3 regions of the Quisquiliibacterium sp. genome follow, and region 1 is predicted to be linked to each of the others. Evidence: predicted binding sites of a transcription regulator. Region 1 holds the regulator's gene; each other region holds the start of a gene.
What was found. Region 1 encodes sigma-54, which starts transcription at its own class of promoters, with help from an activator protein. Its sites were predicted from a motif close to TGGCANGNAANCTGCTTT; they were not measured.
Positions count from the first base shown of each region.

Region 2: a site for sigma-54 is predicted at 2,000-2,017, ahead of urtA (urea ABC transporter substrate-binding protein). Genes of this name have one in related genera too.
Region 3: a site for sigma-54 is predicted at 1,058-1,075, ahead of AC2H6A_RS11205 (isopenicillin N synthase family dioxygenase). Genes of this name have one in related genera too.

Region 1 covers NZ_CEXFHW010000007.1:34,249-37,520, forward strand. Annotated here, with positions in the region: gene lptA (lipopolysaccharide transport periplasmic protein LptA) at 1-204, shown strand, start outside; gene lptB (LPS export ABC transporter ATP-binding protein) at 204-992, shown strand; gene AC2H6A_RS01785 (RNA polymerase factor sigma-54) at 1,045-2,577, shown strand; gene hpf (ribosome hibernation-promoting factor, HPF/YfiA family) at 2,677-2,997, shown strand; gene AC2H6A_RS01795 (PTS sugar transporter subunit IIA) at 3,165-3,272, shown strand, end outside.
Region 2 covers NZ_CEXFHW010000032.1:14,242-17,513, forward strand. Annotated here, with positions in the region: gene AC2H6A_RS05850 (LTA synthase family protein) at 1-1,821, opposite strand, end outside; gene urtA (urea ABC transporter substrate-binding protein) at 2,085-3,272, shown strand, end outside.
Region 3 covers NZ_CEXFHW010000087.1:3,639-6,910, reverse strand. Annotated here, with positions in the region: gene AC2H6A_RS11210 (isopenicillin N synthase family dioxygenase) at 1-908, opposite strand, end outside; gene AC2H6A_RS11205 (isopenicillin N synthase family dioxygenase) at 1,252-2,226, shown strand; gene AC2H6A_RS11200 (VOC family protein) at 2,238-2,672, shown strand; gene AC2H6A_RS11195 (enoyl-CoA hydratase/isomerase family protein) at 2,742-3,272, shown strand, end outside.

The DNA.
Region 1 (3,272 bases):
GTCCACGGCAGCCTGATCGTCTACGACGGCCGCAGCGAGCAGGTCTCGGTCGATGGCGGCAGCCGTGGGGCCACCGCCGACAACCCAGGCGGCCGGGTGCGGCTGGTGATCCAGCCCCGCACCGAGACGGGAGCCGGTGGTGCGCCGGCCGGCCCGTCCGTGCCGCTGAAGCCGGCCAACACGCCGGCCCAGGCCCGCCCCTGATGGCGGCGATCACCGAGGGCACGGGGCTGCCCCCCGGACCGGCCGCCGGATCGAGGCTGACCATCAGCCACCTCATGAAGGCCTATCACGGCCGGCAGGTGGTGCGCGATGTGTCCCTCGAGGTGCGCAGCGGCGAGGTGGTCGGCCTGCTCGGACCCAACGGCGCGGGCAAGACCACCTGCTTCTACATGATCGTGGGCCTGGTGCCCTCTGATGCCGGGGTCATCGAGCTCGACGGCCGGCCCATCGGCCGGCTGCCCATCCATCGCCGGGCCCGCATCGGGCTGTCCTACCTGCCGCAGGAAGCCTCGGTGTTCCGCAAGATGTCGGTCGAGGAGAACATCCGGGCAGTGCTCGAGCTGCAGCCGGCCGCCCAGGGCGGGCCGCTGCCGGCCACCGAGATCGCCAGCCGGCTCGAGGCCCTGCTGGCCGATCTGCAGATCACCCATCTGCGGGGCAACCCGGCGGTGTCGCTGTCGGGCGGCGAGCGGCGCCGGGTCGAGATCGCCCGGGCGCTGGCCAACTCCCCGCGCTTCATCCTGCTCGACGAGCCCTTCGCGGGCGTCGATCCGATCGCGGTGATCGAGATCCAGCGGATCGTGCGCTTCCTCAAGGAGCGTGGCATCGGCGTGCTGATCACCGATCACAACGTGCGCGAGACGCTTGGCATTTGCGATCGGGCGTATATCATCAACGCGGGTACTGTTCTTGCTTCCGGCCGGCCCGACGAGATCATCGCCGACGAAAGCGTCCGCCGCGTCTATCTGGGCGAACACTTCCGGATGTAAGGTCCGGCGTCGCCGGGCTTGCCGGCCGCCCTGTTCGAGCCCCATCCTCCCCTTGAAGACCTCGCTCCAGCTCAAGCTCAGCCAGCACCTCGCGCTGACGCCCCAGCTGCAGCAGTCGATCCGGCTGCTGCAGTTGTCCACGCTCGAACTCAACCAGGAGCTCGACCAGATTCTGGCCGACAACCCGCTGCTCGAGCGCCTGGACGACCCGCTGGTGGGCGCCATCCGGCTCGACGCGGGCGGCAGCCTCGCGGCCTCGCGCAGTGCGGGCGAGGGCGGCGGCCAGGGCGAATCCGGCCACGAGGGCGAACGCCGCGAGGCGGGCGGCGGCGAGACCGAACGGGCCGGCGCCGAGGGTACCGACGGCGGCGGTGACGGCGGGAGCTTCGACGATGCCGAGCGCGGCGGCGACTGGTCGGGCAGCGGCAGCGCGGCCGGCGACGATGAGAACGACGACCGCGCGATGCCGCAGCTCGCGGCCACCGGCCGCACCCTGCGCGACCACCTTGCCGGTCAGCTCGCCGCCACCCAGTGCAGCCGGCTCGACCGGGCGCTGGTCGAACTGCTGATCGACAACCTCACCGACGACGGCCTGCTCGACGGCAGCCTCGAGGAAATCGCGGCCATCCTGCCGGCCGAGCTCGAGATCGACCCCGACCAGCTGCACGCGGCGCTCACCCTGTTGCAGAGCTTCGACCCCGCAGGGGTGGGCGCCCGCGACCTCGCCGAGAGCCTGCGTCTGCAGCTCGCCGCCCTGCGCGCCGAGCAGCCGGGGCGGGCCAGTGCCGAGGTCTTCGCGCTCGCCCGCGCCCTGATCGAGCACCACCTCGCCTTGCTGGCGGCCAAGGACTTCGCCCGCATCAAGCGGCTGCTGCACTGCGACGACGCGGCGCTGCGCGAGGCCCAGGCCCTGATCCGCAGCCTCAATCCGCGGCCGGGTGCGGCCTTCTCGATCGACGAACCCACCTATGTGATTCCCGATGTGGTGGTGCGTCGCACCCGCGCCGGCTGGACCGCCGCGCTGAACCCCGATGTGCTGCCCAAGCTGCGCATCAACGACATGTACGCACAGATCCTGCGCCGCAACCGCGGCGCCGGGGCCGGCGGCCTGGGCGCGCAGCTGCAGGAGGCGCGCTGGCTGATCAAGAATGTCCAGCAGCGCTTCGACACCATCCTGCGGGTGTCGCAGGCGATCGTCGAACGCCAGAAGGCCTTCTTCTCGCATGGCGAGGTGGCGATGCGTCCGCTGGTGCTGCGCGAGATCGCCGAGGAGCTCGGTCTGCACGAGTCCACCGTCTCGCGGGTCACCACCCAGAAATTCATGCTCACGCCCTCGGGCACCTTCGAGCTGAAGTACTTCTTCGGCAGCCATGTGGCCACCGAGGCCGGGGGCGCGGCCTCGAGCACCGCCATCCGCGCGCTCATCCGCCAGCTGGTGGCCGCCGAGGATCCGCAGCAGCCCCTTTCCGACAGCCGGTTGGCCGACATGCTCGGCGAGCAGGGTATCGTGGTGGCAAGACGCACGGTGGCCAAGTACCGCGAGTCCCTGCAGATCGCGCCGGTCGCCCAGCGCAAGGTGCTCTGACCGGCACGCCGCTCGCAAGTCCTCGTCTCGGCCCGGCGCCGCGCGTCCCACTGGTTGTCAACCCGGCCCGATCATCGTCGGGCCACCTCTGGAGGCGCCATGAACCTGTCGATCAGCGGTCACCACCTCGAAGTCACCCCCGCCATCCGCGACTACCTGCTGCTCAAGCTCGAGCGCATCACCCGGCACTTCGACCGGGTCATCGATGTCAAGGTGTTCCTCAGCGTCGACAAGCTGGCCCAGAAGGCCGAAGTGAGCATCCATGTGCCCGGCCGGGACATCTTTGCCGAGTCCACCGACCAGGATCTGTACGCCGCGATCGACAGCCTGGCCGACAAGCTCGACCGGCAGATCCTCAAGCACAAGGACAAGACCACCGGCCATGGCCATGACGCCATGAAGTACGCACCGGTCGCCTGATTTTCCTGCATTGCGAAACCCCAGCCCGGCTTGCCGGGCTTTTTCTTGTGCGCCGCGCAAAAAAGTCCGCCCAAGCCCCGACGCCCTACCTATAATCAATCGCTCCATCACCGAATTCCGGGGCATCCGGACGGCCTGCAGGTCGTCGTTCCCGGTTGCCGCGTCCGATGAGCCGACTCGCCCGCCTGCTCCCGCCCACCAATGTCGTGACCAACCTCTCGGTCACCAGCAAGAAGCGCCTGTTCGAGCAGGCCGGGCTGCTGTTCGAGAACAAC
Region 2 (3,272 bases), on a different contig from region 1:
CGGCTTGCGCACCCCTTCGCGCAGGATGTCCTGACCGAAGAAGCGCGAGGTGTAGCCGATGCCGAGCATGCCGAGAAGGGTGGGCCCGACATCGATCTGTGATGCGAGGGTCTCGATCCGTCCGGGTGCGATGTGGCCGGGCGCCAGAAAGATCAGCGGGATGTGGTAAGCCTCCAGGGGCAGGTCCTGCTTGCCACGCCCCTGATGGGTGTGATCCGCCACCAGCACGAACAGGGTGTTGCCGAACCAGGGCCGGGTGCGTGCCTGCGCGATGAAGCGGCCGATCGCATAGTCGGTGTACTTCACGCCCCCCTCGCGCCCGCTGTGGCTCGGAATGTCGATCCGACCTTCGGGATAGGTGAAGGGGCGGTGGTTGGAGGTGGTCATGACATGGGCGAAGAAGCGCCGTCCGGCGGTATGGCGGGCGTCGAGTTCGCGCAGGGCCAGGTCGAAGAGATCCTCGTCGGCCACGCCCCAGATGTTCTCGAAGTGGATCTGCTCGGGGCGCAGGGCGGTGCGGTCGACCACGGTGTATCCGTTGCCGCCGAAGAACGCATTCATGTTGTCGAAATAGCCGTAGCCACCGTAAAGGTAGATCGGCTCGTAGCCATGCCCGGCCAGCACCGCGCCAAGGCTGAACAGACCGGCATTGTCAGGGCGCTTGACGATCGAATGCCCCGGTGTGGGCGGCACCGACAGGGTCAGCGCCTCGAGGCCGCGCACGGTTCGGGTGCCGGTGGCATACACGCGGGTGAAGAGCAGTCCTTCGGTCGCAAGGCGGTCGAGCTCGGGGGTGAGCCCCTGCGGGTTGCCGAAGGTGCCCATGAACGAGGCGCTGAAGCTCTCGATGGAGACCAGCACCACATTCAGGGGTCGCGGCGCTGCGGCGCCGCCGATGACGCGCTGGAACGGCAGGTGGCCCTCGGCAGGGCCTGGCTGGACGGCCGTGGCCGGCCGGCCCTCGCCAGGGGTGTTCTCAGCTGCGGGCAGGGCCTGGTATCGAGCCGCCACCCGGCGTTCGGCTTCGGCCACCGGCAGGGTTCGATAGAAGCGCTCGTAGTCGAGCTGGTTGTGACGGAAGGCGTGCCAGAAGTCGAAGTAACCGTTGCCGGCGAGTTCGTTGAGCTGACCGTCCGGCGAAAACTCCTTCAGCCGCGCATCACACGCTGCCAGCAGCAGCGCCGGGGCCGCCAGCCCCAGAGACAGGCCGGCGCGCCAGCGATGCCGGGTGTTGCCGGCGGCATGCGCATCGTGAGCGGCCGCAGGCAGGTCGGCGAGCGGCGCGAGGCCCCAGCGCCACGCGAGGCCCCACAGGATGATGGCTGCGAGGGCGACGCCAGCCAGCAGCACCGGCATGTTGTAGGACTCGCGGATGTTCCCGACCACCTCCTTGGTGTAGATCAGGTATTCCACCGCGATGAAGTTGAAGCGCGAGGCGAATTCCTGCCAGAAGGTGAACTCGGACAGCGCCACGAAGGTGGCGAGCAGACAGAGCGGTGCGAGGATCAGCCCACTGGCAAGCCGCAGGCCGCGATCGCCCATCAGCCGATGCCCGGGCCAGATCGCCATCAGCCAGGCGAGCGGCATCAGTGCGGCCAGGCCCACGCAAAGGTCGAAGCCCGCGCCGATCAGCATGGCCGGCAGCAAACGCCAGGGCGCAAGCAGCGTCAGGTCCTGGTTGAAGACCGTGAGCCCCAGCCGGACCAGCGCGTTCAGGCCGAGAAAAAGCAGCAGCAGACGCCCGTGAGCCCGGAAGCGACCTCGAAAGGGGTTGCGGTTGCGCCACTGACGGGCGAGGGCGGGGGGCAGGAACGATGGCATGGGAGCGCTCGGGCCGCAGTCTAGCAAGCGGGCCCGGGATGGCTGCGCGGGTGAGGGCGCTCAGCGGCCGCCGCGGATCTGCACCGCCATGGCGCAGTGCTTCGATCTGGTGCGCTTGGCTGCCCGTCATGGCGCGGGCGCACCGCCACGGCACCCTCGATTGCGCCTGATGGCCTGTTGGCATGAGGGTTGCTTAGCAGGAGGGGTCGCCGGTCGCTTCGGCGATCTCCTCCACAACATCCTTCTCGATCCAGGGAGTTTCAATGACGCGTCGCACATTCCTCAAGTCGGCAGCCGCCACCGCGGCGGTCTCCGCGGCTGGCCTGCCGCCGGCTTTCGCGCAGGGCGCCACGATCAAGGTCGGCGTGCTGCACTCGCTGTCGGGCACCATGGCGATCTCCGAGACCGCGCTGAAGGACACCGTCCTGATGACCATCGACGAGATCAACGCCAAGGGCGGCGTGTTGGGCAAGAAGCTCGAGGCGGTGGTGGTCGATCCGGCCTCCAACTGGCCGCTCTTCGCCGAGAAGGCCCGCCAGCTGCTGACCCAGGACAAGGTGGCCGCGGTGTTCGGCTGCTGGACCTCGGTGTCGCGCAAGTCGGTGCTGCCGGTGTTCAAGGAGCTCAACGGCCTGCTCTTCTATCCGGTGCAGTACGAGGGCGAAGAGCTCGAGAAGAATGTCTTCTACACCGGCGCAGCGCCCAACCAGCAGGCGATCCCGGCCACCGAGTACCTGATGAGCAAGGAAGGCGGCGGCGCCAAGCGTTTCGTGCTGCTGGGCACCGACTATGTCTACCCCCGCACCACCAACAAGATCCTGCGCGCCTTCCTGAAGAGCAAGGGCGTGAAGGAGTCGGACATCGACGAGAAGTACACGCCTTTCGGTCACAGCGACTACCAGACCATCGTGGCCGACGTCAAGAAGTTCGCCGCCGGTGGCAAGACCTGCGTGATCTCCACCATCAACGGTGACTCCAACGTGCCCTTCTACAAGGAGCTCGGCAACCAGGGGCTCAAGGCCAAGGACGTCCCGGTGGTGGCCTTCTCGGTGGGCGAAGAGGAGCTGCGCGGCGTGGACACCAAGCCGCTGGTGGGTCACCTCGCCGCCTGGAACTACTTCATGTCGGTGAAGAACGGCGAGAACGACGCCTTCATCAAGAAGTTCCGCGACTACGCCAAGGCCAAGAACCTCCCGAACGCCGACAAGGTCGTCACCAACGACCCGATGGAAGCCACCTACGTGGGCATCCACATGTGGAAGCAGGCCGTCGAGAAGGCCAAGACGGTCGAGGTGGACAAGGTGATCGACGCCATGGGCGGCCAGAAGTTCAAGGCGCCCTGCGGCTTCGAGCTGACCATGGACAAGACCAACCACCATCTGCACAAGCCGGTGATGATCGGCGAGGTGCGCGCCGACGGCCAGTTCAATGTGGTCTGGAAGACCAAGGGC
Region 3 (3,272 bases), on a different contig from region 1:
GCAATGACCGATTCGCGGTTGGCCTGGGCGAAGAACGCGATGCTGTAGCGCGAGCCGAGGTACTCGCCCGGCTCGGGCGTGCGCACCCGGTGAAAGTTCGAGGGCAGCCGGTCGTCGCTCCAGCGCATGAGCATGTCGCCGATGTTGCAGGTGATGGCGTCTTCCTCGGGGGGCACCGGCGTCCAGACCGGGTTGTCGAGGTCCTTGCCGGCGCAGACCTCCAGCCCGCCCTGCCCGGCCCGCTGAAAGAGCAGGGTCAGGCAATCGAAGTCGGTGTGCGCCCCGGCGCGCCACAGCCCGGCCGCGCCGAGCGAGGCCGGATCCACCGGGTAGTAGTGCAACAGTCGCAGGGTGCTCTGGTAGTCGGGTTGGGCGGGGTCGTGCGCGGCAGCGAAGAAATCGGTGGTGAAGCCGAGCTTGTGCGCGAAGCAGGAAAGCACCCGCATGGCCACCGACCAGCATCGCGACTCGAAGTCGAGCATGGCCGCCTGGAAGCCGGGCAGTTCCGACTCGGCCGGCCACAGCCCGGCCATGCGCGGGCGGGTGATCTGGTAGCTCTCCTTCTGGTCGGGCGTGCCCGTGGACGGCCGCACCTGGGCGCGGCTCTCCCAGCCGACATTGTCGGCCTTGCGGTGCGGGTACTGCGCCTTCACCGGGTCGGGCAGACCGAAGAAGCGCTCGGTCATCGCGAAGGCCTCGCGCACCCGCGCCGGCTCGATGCCGTGGTTGACCACCTGGAAAAAGCCCACCGCCACGGCCGCGTCCCAGAGCGCATCGGCGATCTCTTCGCGCCGCGCCGCGAAGTCGGCGAGGTCGATGCGCGGCACCTCGCCCGCCACGGCGGTCGAGCGGACCGCGCCGATCCGCGACTCGCGGGTGAGTTCGACCATCGGCCGGGCAGATGTCATGCGGTGATTCCTGCGGTGGAGGGGATTCGGGCGCCTGGCCGGGGTCGGTCGTCAGCGGGGCCTGGCAGGTGTTCAGCAGAAAGCATGCCCGATGCGGGGCGGGGCCGGTGGACGACTGGTCTGCGTCGGTCATGCATCCGGATCGTCCGTGGCATGGAAGCTGCGTGCCCGGCGACCTGAGCAACCCCGCGCGCCTCGCTGGTGCGCCGCTCACCGCCTCGGCGCGCCAGCGGCCTGCGCGCGCGCCCGCGCGGTGCGTTCCACCCTGTTCCGGAGAAGCGCCCGTGTTCCGATGCCATCCGCCCTTCCCTCCCCGCACGCGGGTCCGTGCAAGGCCTGCGGCATGATCCCGGTCCTCGACCTGGACGGCGCGCTCGCGCCGGGCGGCCCGCGCAGCGCCGAGCTGGCGCGGCAGTTGCGCGAGGCAGCCATGGACAGCGGCTTCTTCTATGTGCTTGGCCACGGCATCGCGGCCGAGCGGGTGGCGCAGCAGTTCGCGCTCGCGCGCCGGCTGCTGGAGCTGCCGGCCGAGCGCCGCGAGGCGCTGTCGATGCGCCGCTCGCCGATCCTGCGCGGCTTCGAGACCCTGGGCGAACAGACCCTCGACGCTGCAATGAAGCCCGACCTCAAGGAGAGCTTCTACTGCGGCATGGACTGGCCCGACGACCATCCCTATGTGCGCGCGGGCTATCAGACCTACGGCCCCAGCCAGTGGCCCGAGGAGGTGCCCGAGGCGCGCGCGCTGTGCCAGGACTGGATCGCGCGGATGAATGCGCTCTCGCTGCGGCTGATGCAGCTGATGGCGATCTCGCTGGACCTGCCCGAACACCGCTTCGACGAGGCCTGCCACGAGCCGATGGTGAGCCTGCGCATGGTGCGCTACCCGCCGCACCCGCCCGATGCCGACGAGCGCACCTTCGGCGCGGGGGCGCACACCGACTGGGGCGCGGTGACCGTGCTGGCGCAGGATGGCCATGGCGGCCTGGAGGTGCAGATGGGCGACGGGCGCTGGGTGGAAGCCCCGCCGCTGGCCGGCAGCTTCGTGGTCAACCTGGGCGACATGGTGCCGCGCTGGACCAACGGCCTGTACCGCTCCAACCTGCACCGGGTGCGCAACCGGCACTCCGGCGGCGCGCCGCGATTCTCGCTGCCCTTCTTCTTCGAGCCCAACTACCTGGCGCGCATCGAGGCCCTGCCCGGCACCGTGCCCGCGGGCAGCGTGCCGCGCTACCCGCCCTGCACGGCCGGCGAGCACCTGCGCGAGATGTACGAGCGCACCTACGGGCTGCGCCGCCAGACCGCCGAGCCCAGCGCCTGAGCGCCGCCGCCATGCAACTCTTCGTGAATCTGTTCTGCCGTGACATCGACCGGCAGATCGACTTCTACCGCAGCCTGCTCGGGATCAGCGAGCTCGAACACAGCCGCTCGCCGATCTACCGGGCCCTGGGCGATGCGCACTTTCAGTTCGGCTTCCACGCGGCACCGGCCTACGGCCTGCTCGGCCTTGGTGACCGGGTGGCGACAGGCAGCATCCTGCCTCCGGTGAGCACCTACCCCACCTTCATGCTGGCCGACCCCGCCGCGGTGGATGAGGCCACCCGACGCGTGCCCGCGCTGGGCGGGCGCATCCGGAAAGGCCCCTACCCCACCTACTACGGCCAGTGGCAGGCGGTGCTGGAAGATCCGGAAGGCCAGGTGTTCCGCTTGAGCACGGCAAGCCTGCCCGCGGGCGTGAGCCCGGCCACGCCGCCCTGGAAGAGCTGATTCGCGGAAGGGCGCGCCGGCCGCTTTCGGTACCATCGGACCATCCCGACACCCCCGAGGCAGGCTCCGATGACCGACACCGCCGACGCTCCCCAGGAAGTGCTCTACGAGGTGGCAGACCACATCGCCACCATCACCCTGAACGCGCCGCAGCGCATGAACACCATCTCGCGGCCGATGCTCGAGCAGCTCGGCCGCCGGCTGCTGCAGGCCGACGACGACCCCGGCGTGCGCTGCGTGATCCTCACCGGTGCGGGCCGCGCCTTCTGCGCCGGGCTCGATGTGATCGGCCAGGCGCAGGGCCGCGGCATGCTGCGCACCGACGAGCCGCCGCGCACCACGCTTGACCTCAAGACCACCCCGCCCACCGTGCTGCAGGCAATGGAAAAGCCGGTGGTCTGCGCCGTGAACGGCGGGGCGGCGGGCTACGGCATGGATCTGGCCATCGGCTGCGACATCCGCATCATGGCGCGTTCGGCCAAGATGGCCGCAGCCTTCTGCAAGCGCGGCGTGCTGCCGGAGTCGGGCAGCACCTGGTATCTGCCGCGCATGATCGGCTGGGCCAAGGCCGCGCAGCTGATCTTCACCGGCCGCACCCTC